DNA from 2 places in the Synechococcus sp. HK05 genome. Region 2 is predicted to be linked to the other one. Evidence: predicted binding sites of a transcription regulator. Region 2 holds the regulator's gene; the other holds the start of a gene.
What was found. The regulator HrcA, encoded in region 2, represses chaperone genes, less so after heat shock. The targets are predictions, from matches to a motif close to TTAGCACTCNNNNNNNNNGAGTGCTAA.
Positions count from the first base shown of each region.

Region 1: a site for HrcA is predicted at 2,507-2,533, ahead of groES (co-chaperone GroES). Genes of this name have one in related genera too.

Region 1 covers NZ_JAHRXJ010000001.1:78,804-84,255, forward strand. Annotated here, with positions in the region: gene KUL97_RS00405 (rhomboid family intramembrane serine protease) at 1-386, opposite strand, end outside; gene atpC (ATP synthase F1 subunit epsilon) at 459-863, opposite strand; gene atpD (F0F1 ATP synthase subunit beta) at 880-2,340, opposite strand; gene groES (co-chaperone GroES) at 2,623-2,934, shown strand; gene groL (chaperonin GroEL) at 2,995-4,626, shown strand; gene KUL97_RS00430 (hypothetical protein) at 4,958-5,272, shown strand; gene KUL97_RS00435 (ammonium transporter) at 5,399-5,452, shown strand, end outside.
Region 2 covers NZ_JAHRXJ010000011.1:586,594-592,045, forward strand. Annotated here, with positions in the region: gene KUL97_RS12365 (hypothetical protein) at 30-251, shown strand; gene trpB (tryptophan synthase subunit beta) at 268-1,521, shown strand; gene KUL97_RS12375 (heat-inducible transcriptional repressor HrcA) at 1,525-2,517, opposite strand; gene KUL97_RS12380 (rhodanese-like domain-containing protein) at 2,561-2,905, opposite strand; gene KUL97_RS12385 (DUF3352 domain-containing protein) at 2,982-4,580, shown strand; gene sixA (phosphohistidine phosphatase SixA) at 4,583-5,140, shown strand; gene KUL97_RS12395 (citrate synthase) at 5,233-5,452, shown strand, end outside.

The sequences.
Region 1 (5,452 bases), on a different contig from region 2:
CCGAAGCGCTCCAGCTGCAGCCGCAGGCGGATGGGCGTTGGTAGAGCCGCGGCAGGGGGATCGGCGGCGCTTCGATCAGGCGGCGGCAGTTGACCGGTGGCGCCCTCCAGCAGATCGAGCAGCTCCTGCAGTACGGCTGGTGCATAGGTGGCCCGCAGCTGAGCGCTGAGGCTGGCCAGGGCCGATTGCTGCTCGGCGCCTTGGCTGTGGAGCACCTGCAGCAGCAGCGGTTGGCTGGCGAGATCGCGGATGGGACCTCGCAGACCATCGTTCGCCCCCAGGGCATCCATCAGCCGGTTGGTGAGCGCCCGCGATTGCCGCAGGCCGGCGGGATCCGCGGCCAGCCACCGGTTCAGCTGCATGCCCAGGTCGTGGCCAACACCCATGCGCGCAATTCGCAGGCAACAACAAAAAAGCGCCCCGGAGGGGGCGCTGTCGATCATGAAGCGTGGGCTGGATCAGGCCTTGCTGGCTTGCACGCGGGCGCGGGCACGCGCCAGTTCCTGCTGGGCCTTGATCTTGTCGGTGCTGGTGGGCTGGCCTTCGAACTTGGCCACAGCGGCGGTGGCGGCATCCAGCTCCTTGCTGGCGGCTTCAGCGTTGATGCTGCTGCCGAGCTCGGCAGCATTCACCAACACCGTCACTTCGTCGGCATCCACTTCGGCAAAACCACCCTGGAGGGCGATGGCCTTCCAGCCATTGCCTTCACGCACCCGCAGCACACCGAAATCGAGGGCGGTGAGGAGGGAGACGTGGCCGGGGAGAATGCCGAGCTGACCGGTGGTACTGGGCAGGATCACTTCGTCGGCGTTGCCGTCGAAGACGCTCTGGTCGGGTGCCAGAACGCGGAGGGTGAGAGACATCAGTTAAGACTCCGGATCAGCCTTTGGCGTCAGCCTGGATCTTGGCGGCCTTGGCCTTCACTTCATCGATGTTGCCCACCAGGTAGAAGGCAGCTTCGGGGAGGTGATCCAGTTCACCGGCCAGGATCATGTTGAAGCCCTTGATGGTGTCCTCGAGCTTCACGTACTTTCCGGGCATGCCGGTGAAGATCTCAGCCACGAAGAAGGGCTGGGAGAGGAACTTCTCGATCTTGCGGGCGCGATCCACGGTGCGGCGGTCGTCTTCGGACAGTTCGTCCAGACCAAGAATCGCGATGATGTCCTGGAGCTCCTTGTAGCGCTGCAGGGTGGACTGCACGGCACGGGCGGTGCGGTAGTGCTCGTCACCCACAACGGCGGGCTGGAGCATGGTGCTGGTGGAATCGAGGGGATCCACAGCGGGGTAGATGCCCTTGGATGCCAGGCCGCGGCTGAGCACGGTGGTGGCGTCCAGGTGGGCGAAGGTGGTGGCGGGAGCGGGGTCGGTCAGGTCGTCCGCAGGCACGTACACGGCCTGGATCGAAGTGATCGAACCTTCCAGGGTGGAGGTGATGCGCTCTTGCAGTTCACCCACGTCGGTGCCGAGGGTGGGCTGGTAACCCACAGCCGAAGGCATGCGGCCCAGCAGAGCCGACACCTCAGAACCGGCCTGCACGAAGCGGAAGATGTTGTCCACGAACAGCAGCACGTCCTGCTTGTTCACATCGCGGAAGTGCTCGGCCATGGTCAGAGCCGACAGACCCACGCGCATACGGGCGCCGGGGGGCTCGTTCATCTGGCCGTAGCAGAGGGCCACCTTCGACTTGGAGAGGTCGTCGGCGTTGATCACGCCCGACTCCTTGAATTCCTCGTAGAGGTCGTTGCCCTCACGGGTGCGCTCACCCACGCCGCCGAACACGGACACACCGCCGTGCTCTTTGGCGATGTTGTTGATCAGCTCCTGGATCAACACGGTTTTGCCCACACCGGCACCACCGAACAGGCCCACCTTGCCGCCCTGGCGGTAGGGAGCCAGCAGGTCGATCACCTTGATGCCGGTCTCGAACACCTTGGGCTTGGTTTCGAGGTCGGTGAGCTTGGGAGCTTCACGGTGGATCGGAGCCGTGGCGGTGGCGTTCACCGGACCCTGCTCGTCGACGGGCTCGCCGAGCACGTTGAAGATGCGGCCCAGGGTGGCTTCACCCACGGGCACGGAGATCGGAGCGCCGGTGTCGAGGGCTTCCATGCCACGCACCAGTCCGTCGGTGCTGCTCATGGCCACGGCGCGGACGCGGTGGTCACCCAGGAGCTGTTGCACCTCGGCGGTCAGAGCCACGTCTTGACCGGCGGAGTTTTTGCCCGTCACGCGGAGGGCGTTATAGATCTTGGGCAGCTTGCCGGCCGGGAATTCAACGTCGATCACCGGGCCGATCACCTGCCGGATGATGCCTTTGGTGCCGGTGGCAGTAGCAGCAGCCATTTATGGGAGAAGTCGCTGGGGACGCGCAGCGGGACTAGACCCGCTCCGAAGCGGCGCAACCTTACCACTGCGTGCCATCCACCCCGTTCGGTTCGGTAGGGCCGCAGCTGCTGTTCGGTCAACCGCCCCGGTCCGCAGTTGAACGGCGGCCTGCCGCCCTCATACCTTGGCACTCACGGCAGGCGAGTGCTAACTCCCTCCGCCGGGCGTTTCAACGCCGCGACCCTGGCAGCGTCTCTGGCGCCATGCCAATGGTTTCGCCTTTTTCATCGCATTCCATCCATGGCTGCTGTTTCTCTCAGCGTTTCCACCGTTAAGCCCCTCGGCGACCGCATCTTCATCAAGGTGTCGGAGTCTGAGGAGAAAACCGCCGGCGGCATCCTTCTGCCTGACACCGCCAAGGAAAAGCCCCAGGTGGGCGAAGTGGTGCAGGTGGGCCCCGGTAAGCGCAACGACGACGGTTCCCGTCAGGCCCCCGAAGTGAGCGTGGGCGACAAGGTGCTTTACAGCAAGTACGCCGGCACCGACATCAAGCTCGGCGCCGATGAGTACGTGCTCCTGTCCGAGAAGGACATCCTGGCCGTCGTCAACTGAGCGATCGCTCACCGCGATTCAGATTTTCCTTAACCGTTTCAACAGCGAGATCCGCCTTCCATGGCTAAGCGCATCATTTACAACGAGCAGGCCCGCCGCGCCCTCGAAAAAGGCATCGACATCCTGGCCGAATCCGTGGCCGTGACCCTGGGTCCCAAGGGCCGCAACGTGGTGCTGGAGAAGAAGTTCGGCGCTCCTCAGATCATCAACGACGGCGTCACCATCGCCAAGGAGATCGAGCTCGAGGATCACATCGAGAACACCGGTGTGGCCCTGATCCGTCAGGCCGCCTCCAAGACCAACGACGCTGCTGGTGACGGCACCACCACCGCCACCGTTCTGGCGCACGCCATGGTGAAGGCCGGTCTGCGCAACGTGGCCGCCGGCGCCAACGCCATCACCCTGAAGAAGGGCATCGACAAGGCTGCCGAGTTTCTGGTTGAGAAGATCAAGGAGCACGCCAAGCCGATCAGCGACTCCAACGCCATCGCTCAGGTGGGCACCATCTCCGCCGGCAACGACGAAGAGGTGGGCCGCATGATCGCCGACGCCATGGACAAGGTCGGCAAAGAGGGTGTGATCTCCCTCGAGGAAGGCAAGTCGATGACCACCGAACTGGAGGTCACCGAGGGCATGCGCTTCGACAAGGGCTACATCTCGCCCTACTTCGCCACCGACACCGAGCGCATGGAAGCGGTGCTCGAGGACCCCTACATCCTCCTCACCGACAAGAAAATCGGCCTGGTGCAGGATCTGGTGCCCGTGCTCGAGCAGATCGCTCGCACCGGCAAGCCTCTGCTGATCATCGCCGAGGACATTGAGAAGGAAGCCCTCGCCACTCTGGTGGTGAACCGCCTGCGCGGCGTGCTCAACGTGGCTGCTGTGAAGGCCCCTGGCTTCGGCGATCGCCGTAAGGCCATGCTCGAGGACATCGCCGTTCTCACCAACGGTCAGCTGATCACCGAAGACGCCGGCCTCAAGCTGGAGAACGCCAAGCTGGAGATGCTGGGCACCGCCCGCCGCATCACCATCAACAAGGACACCACCACCATCGTGGCCGAAGGCAACGAGGTGGCTGTGAAGGCCCGCTGCGAGCAGATCCGCAAGCAGATGGACGAAACCGACTCCTCCTATGACAAGGAGAAGCTGCAGGAGCGTCTGGCCAAGTTGAGCGGCGGTGTGGCTGTGGTCAAGGTGGGCGCTGCCACCGAAACCGAGATGAAGGACAAGAAGCTGCGCCTGGAAGACGCCATCAACGCCACCAAGGCGGCCGTTGAAGAGGGCATCGTTCCTGGCGGTGGCACCACCCTGGCCCACCTGGCACCTGCTCTCGAGCAGTGGGCAGCCTCCAACCTCTCCGGCGAAGAGCTGATCGGCGCCACCATCGTGGCTTCCGCCCTCACCGCTCCTCTCAAGCGCATCGCTGAGAACGCTGGTGTGAACGGCTCTGTGGTAGCCGAGCACGTGAAGAACAAGCCCTTCTCCGAGGGCTACAACGCTGCTACCGGCGAGTACGTCGACATGCTGGCCGCCGGCATCGTGGACCCCGCCAAGGTGACCCGTTCCGGTCTGCAGAACGCTGCTTCGATCGCCGGCATGGTGCTCACCACCGAGTGCATCGTGGCTGATCTGCCCGAGAAGAAGGAAGCAGCTCCTGCCGGCGGCGGCATGGGCGGCGACTTCGACTACTGAAGCCAGACGGGAAGAGGCTGACCTCTTCCCTCGCACCATTCAGTCATCGCAACGCCTTTGGGGCACGTCCGTGCCCCATTTTTTGTGCCTGCCGCTCGGCGTGGATCGGAGGCGCCCAAGCCCTGTTGAGGGCCTGTTGTATAGGCTCTGCAATATGAGCCTATGCCAGGGGGCTGTTGTCGTGCTGACGGGAGGGCTGGGAGGCGAAGGTGGAAAGACTCGTTGCTGAGCGGGGAAATGGACGCGAGGAGGGAGGTGTATTGTTCTGGCTATACGAATCTTGCTTGTGTCGCGTCCTGGGGCTTTCGCTGCAAATTTCAGGCCTGAAGTCTTGGATCGCTTCAGGGATCTCTGCAGGCGGCAGGGAAAGCAGTACACCAAGGTTCTCGAGCGCCTGGCTGAGGTTTACCTGGAGACAGAAGGTGCCGTGCTGGATGGAGTGGTTTCTGTTGGACCGCCAGACCCTGACAGGAAGAAGCGGCTGGTCCAAGTGGAGTCACTCCAGAACAAGCTGCTGGAAGATCTCTTGAAGCGTGTGGAGCTCCTGGAGAAGCACAAGGTGAAGGCCGACTATGAGCTCGAGCGTGTGCAAAAGAGCCTTGCGTTTCTGCGCTCCGGTCTTCACGAGCCAGGCTCCAGGAGCTGACCCTTCAGGGACTTGACCCGACCCGCAACAATGTTCGCTGTGAACAGTCGGTAGGTGGTGCTGTCTGAAACGGTATCCGTCATCACCGAATGAATTCGCGTGCGGTTTCCTTTGCGACAGCGTCGATTGCTGATCGCTGCTCTCACTGTTCCAGCGCTTCAGCTCTTGCTGGGTGCCTTC
Region 2 (5,452 bases):
GGCTCGCACCGCCTCAGCCGCCTCACGCGATGGATCTGCCTCCCCTGCAGCTGGAGATGGTGCGGTTCGGCCTGCAGGGACAATCGGCTGCTGCGGAGTGCCAGCTCGCCGACGACCGGATCAAAGCGAGCTTGTTTGGTGTGTTGGTGGAGCCGGCAGAGCCCTGCCGCCGCGAAGCGGGTCGGATCCGCATCGATGAACCGCCTGGCTGGCCGGCGCTGCCGCCGCCACCAGTTCCTACGCTGCAGTGATTCCGCTCAGGCGCCGGTGACCAGCAGCGTTCCCCAGGTTGACCACGCAGCCCTGGAGCTTGCCGCCAGGCCCAACAGCCTCGGGCGCTATGGCCAGTTCGGTGGTCAGTACGTTCCGGAAACGTTGATCCCTGCCCTGGCAGAGCTGGAGCAGGCTGCTGCTGAGGCCTGGAAGGATCCGGCCTTTACCGAGCGGCTCAACCATCTGCTGCGCACCTATGTGGGGCGCCCCAATCCGCTGTATGAGGCCGAGCGGCTCAGCGAGCACTACCGGCGGCCCGAGGGCGGCCCGCGCATCTGGCTGAAGCGCGAAGACCTCAACCACACCGGCGCCCACAAGATCAACAACGCCCTCGGTCAGGCGCTGCTCGCCCTGCGCATGGGCAAGAAGCGGATCATTGCCGAAACCGGCGCTGGTCAGCACGGCGTGGCCACCGCCACTGTTTGTGCCCGCTTCGGCCTGGAGTGCGTCGTGTACATGGGCGCAGAAGACATGCGCCGCCAGGCGCTGAATGTGTTCCGCATGCGCCTGCTGGGGGCCACGGTGCAGCCCGTCACCGCCGGTACCGCCACCCTCAAGGACGCCACCAGCGAAGCGATCCGCGACTGGGTGACCAACGTGGAGAGCACCCACTACATCCTCGGTTCGGTGGCCGGCCCGCACCCGTTCCCGATGCTGGTGCGCGACTTCCACGCTGTGATCGGCGAGGAAACCAAACGCCAGTGCCATGAAGCCTTCGGCCGCAACCCCGATGTGCTGGTGGCCTGCGTGGGCGGTGGCTCCAATGCCATGGGCCTGTTCCATCCCTTCGTGCAGGACACCGATGTGCGCCTGGTGGGTGTGGAAGCCGCCGGCGATGGTGTGGCCACTGGCCGCCATGCCGCCACGATCACCGAGGGCCGCGTGGGTGTACTGCACGGCGCCATGAGCCTGCTGCTCCAGGACAGCGAAGGCCAGGTGCAGGAAGCCCACTCGATCAGCGCCGGCCTCGATTACCCCGGCGTTGGCCCTGAGCACAGCTACCTCAAAACCATCGGCCGGGCTGAATACGGCGCCGTCACCGATGCGGAAGCCCTGGATGCGCTGCAGCTTCTGTGTCGCCTGGAGGGGATCATCCCCGCCCTGGAAACGGCTCACGCCTTCGCCTGGCTCGACAAGCTCTGCCCCACCCTTGCTCCCGGCACGGAGGTGGTGCTCAATCTCTCCGGCCGTGGCGACAAGGATGTGAACACCGTGGCCGACAAGCTGGGCAGCGCCCTCGGCGGCTAAGGCTCAGCTCAGCAGCCGTTCCAGGCTTGCAGCCACAACGCGCACGGCGGAGCGGGCTGTGGCGTAGGCCATCCGCATCGGCCCGATCAGCGCCACCTGGCCCTTGCTGCCGCTGCTGGTGCGATAGCCCGCCTGCACCACGGCGCAGTTGTGGAGAGCGGGGTGGGGATGTTCAGCGCCGATCCACACGCCTCCGTAGTGCAGGGCTTGCTCGCTCTGCAACACCTGTGCCGGCTCCTCTTCCACCAGCTGCAGCAGGGGGCGCAGGCTGGAGCTCTGGCCGAATTCCGGTTGGCCGAGCAGGCCGCCAAGCCCCAGGGTTACTGCACCATCGCTCTGGGCGACCGGCGCCTGTTGATGGCTGCTGAGTCCTCGACGCAGCAGCTGGCCGCTCAGCTGCAGCTGCGGCGGTAGGGCATCCCAGTTGAGTTGGCCCTGGGTGAGCTGATGACTGGCCCAGCGCTCCAGGGCGGGGACTTCTGCGGCTGCGGTCGTTGGCAGCCGCAGGTTGAGGCTGGTGGCGGAGGCGCTGCCATCCACCAGGAACACCATCAGGCGATCACCGCTGGGCACCAGGCGCAGGGCCTGCAGGGCGGGGCTGGGCCGCTGCGGCCGTGTGATCAGGCTCAGGAGCCCCGTGAGGTCGGCGAGGCGGCGGGCTAGATGCAGCAGCAGGTCGTCGAAAGCGGCCCACTGCAGGCTCAGACCCATGAGCTCTCGCTGCAACTGGATGGCGGCGGCACCGGGGGCTGGCAGCAGGTAGTCCACGTAGTGCCGGTAGCCCAGGGGGCTGGGCACTCGTCCTGCGGAGGTGTGGGGCTGGGTGAGCAGGCCGCGCTGCTCCAGGGCCCCCATGGCGGAACGGATGGTGGCGGGGCTGGCCTCCAGCCCGAAGCGTTGCACCAGCGTTTTGCTGCCCACCGGTTCGGTGGTGTCCACGTAATGGCGCACGGTGGCCTGCAGCACTTGCTCTTGCCGGCGGGGCAATGGCTGCACGGGAGCGGCGTCTGCGTTGGACGTGCGGGGATCGTAGGGGGGGTTAGTAGCGGGGCACGCTCGAATCCACCTCCACGCTCCAGGCATCAATGCCGCCCTGAAGGTTCCACACCCTGGGAAATCCCTGAGCTTCCATCAGCCAGCAGCCGAATTGCCAGCTGCGCACGCCGGCGTGGCACAGCACCACCACCTCAAGGTCTGGATCCAGCACCTCCCGCAGGGAGCCGATCCATCGCTCCGATTCGCTCAGGGGCAGGTGAATCACCGGCTCGTTCAGTCGTGCCAGCTCCAGCTCCATCGGCTCACGCACATCCACCAGTTGCAGGGGCTCGCCGGCTTGGAGCCGTTGCTGCAGGTCGAGGGCGCGGATCGGTGTGGGGGTACTCATCGCCAGAAGCTAGGTCTGGCGGGGTGCCAAACACAGCCGCTATGCATAAAGATGAGGCCAGTCCTGCAGGCAACCGATGAAGGCCCGCCCCTTCCTGGCGGCAGTGTTGGCGGCGGCCATCGCGTTGCTGAGTTTGGGGGCAACGGGCTGGTGGTTGCTGTTGCAGCGCAGTCCGCTTGGGTTGCAAAGCCAACGGCTGGAACTGCCCCTTGCGGCTCGGTTTGTGCCCCGCACCGCACCCCTCAGCCTGCACTGGTTGCTGACGCCTGATCAGCCCGCTGCCTATGCCAGGGCCGTGGCGGCTCCGCGGCAGCGGCGCCAGGCGGCAGCGGCGGCGGATCGTCTGCGCGATGGGGCCTTTGCTGCTGCTGGCCTTGATTACGCCACGGAGCTGGCCCCCTGGCTGGGGCGTGAAAGCAGCTTTGCCCTCCTCACCCCACCGGGTGCCGCAGAGCAGCCCGGTTGGGTGCTGGCCCTGCGCAGCCGCGATGGCGAGGGCGCACGCCGCTTCCTGCAGCGGTTCTGGCAGAGCCGCAGCCTGGCCGGCACCGATCTGCAGATCAGCAGTTACCGCGGCATGGGCCTGATCAGTGGTCGCGGCGCCCTCCTGGGGCAAGATCCGCAGCCCCTGGCCACGGCCCTGATCAACGACGAACTGGTGCTGATCGCCTCCGGCCGCGGCGTGCTGGAGCAGGCCCTCGATGTGTCGCAGATCGATGAACTGAATCAGGCCGCCAGTGCGCCGCTGCAGCAGGCCGTGGCACGCCTGGGCCACGGCGTGGCCTTGCTCACCGCCCGGCCGCAGGCGATGGAGCAGTGGCTGGGTTTGCCTGCCCAAATAGCTGACGAACCCGGTGCTGTCGTGGAGCTGGTGGCCGCCCTCAGCCCCGCCGGCCGCGCTCTCCAGCTCGATGCGCTCACCCAGCTGCGGGAGCCCTTGCCCGCTCTGCCGCCGCCGCCCTCAGCCCTGCCGCAGCAGCTGCAGGTGCCCGCCACCAGCCTTGCCCTGCTGAGCGAGCCGGCCCGCCTGCTGGAGTCCAGCGATCCTGATCCCTGGGCCCAGCTGCTGGGTCCGCTGCTCCGCAGCGCTCTTGAGCGCCTGCCGGCATCGTTGCCGGCGTTGGTGGCGGCTGCGGATCAGGGCCCCTTGCTCTGGGCTCAATCCGGCGATGGTTGGCTTCTCGGCACCAAAGCGCAGCAACCGCCGCTCGAGTTGTTGGATGCGGCCTTGGCGAGCCAGGGCTACAGCAGCTCGCCGCTGCAGAGCCGTGGCCTCACGCTGCAGGCCTGGACGAAGCTCCAGTCGAAGCCGGTGAAGGGCAACCCCGACCAGCTCCAGGCCCAGCTGGCAGGCGCCCGCTCCCTGCAGGGCGGTTGGGCTTGGTGGGGGCAGGGCCTCAGCGTGCTCAATCAGCAGGATGAAGGCCGCCGTGCTCCGGCGGAACGCCTTGAGCAGCTGGAGAGCCTCGGCACCCCGAAGGCGCCTGTGCAGTGGGCCATGGATGGCCCCACGGCGCAGCAGTTGCTGGCGGCCTGGCAGCCGTGGCGCCTGGTGGGCGCCCTCTCCAGCAGTGAGCTCACGCCGTTGGTGGATGGAGCCGCCTTGAGCCTCGAGCCCGATGAGCCCTCCGCTCGGGCCGTTCGGCTTCGGGGCTTGCTGCAGTTCAAGGGGTAGCGATGGCGCCGCGCAAACGGGAACTGTTGCTGTTGCGCCATGGCATCGCCGAGGAGCGGATGGCCGGTGCCGACGACGCTCAGCGCGCCCTCACGCCCGAAGGCCGTGAGCGCACCGTCGCCCAGCTGCGCCAGTTGGTGGAGCTGGATCTGGGTTGTGATCTCGTGCTGAGCAGCCCCTTGGTGCGGGCGCGCCAAACGGCTGAATTGGCCGTTCAGGCTGGACTGGCTCCGGAGCTGGAGTTGGCGGCGGCCTTGGCGCCCTTGGCGGATCCGCTGCCTCTGCTCGAGCGCTGGCTGGGGGCGGTGTCGCCCCGGCCGGCCTGGCGGCGCCTGGCGCTGGTTGGCCATGAGCCCGACCTCAGCACCTTGGCGGCGCTCCTGATCGGTGTGCCGATGGCCCTGGCTCCTGAAGCCCTGCAGCTCAAGAAGGCTGGTGTGGCGTTGTTGCAATGGCCCAAGCCGCCCCAGGCCGGCTTGCTTGGCAGTGCGCGGCTGGAGTTGCTGTTGCCGCCCCGAGTGCTGCTGGGTCGGCGCCAGATGCCCCCATCCGGTGGCTGATGGCACCGAAGCGCGTCGCCCAGCGGCCTTAGGTTGCCGAAACGGATTGGGTTGATGCCGCCATGGTGAGTGCCGCACCTGCAGAGGCAGGGTTGAAGCCAACCACCCCCGACTACCGCCCCGGCCTTGAGGGTGTACCGGCCACCCAGTCGTCGGTGTGCGACATCGATGGACAGCGGGGGCGCCTCACCTACCGCGGCTACAGCGTTGAGGAACTGGCTCAGCACAGCACCTTCCTCGAAACCACCTACCTGCTGATCTGGGGCGAGCTGCCCACCGCAGCGCAGTTGCGCGAGTTTGAGCACGAGGTGC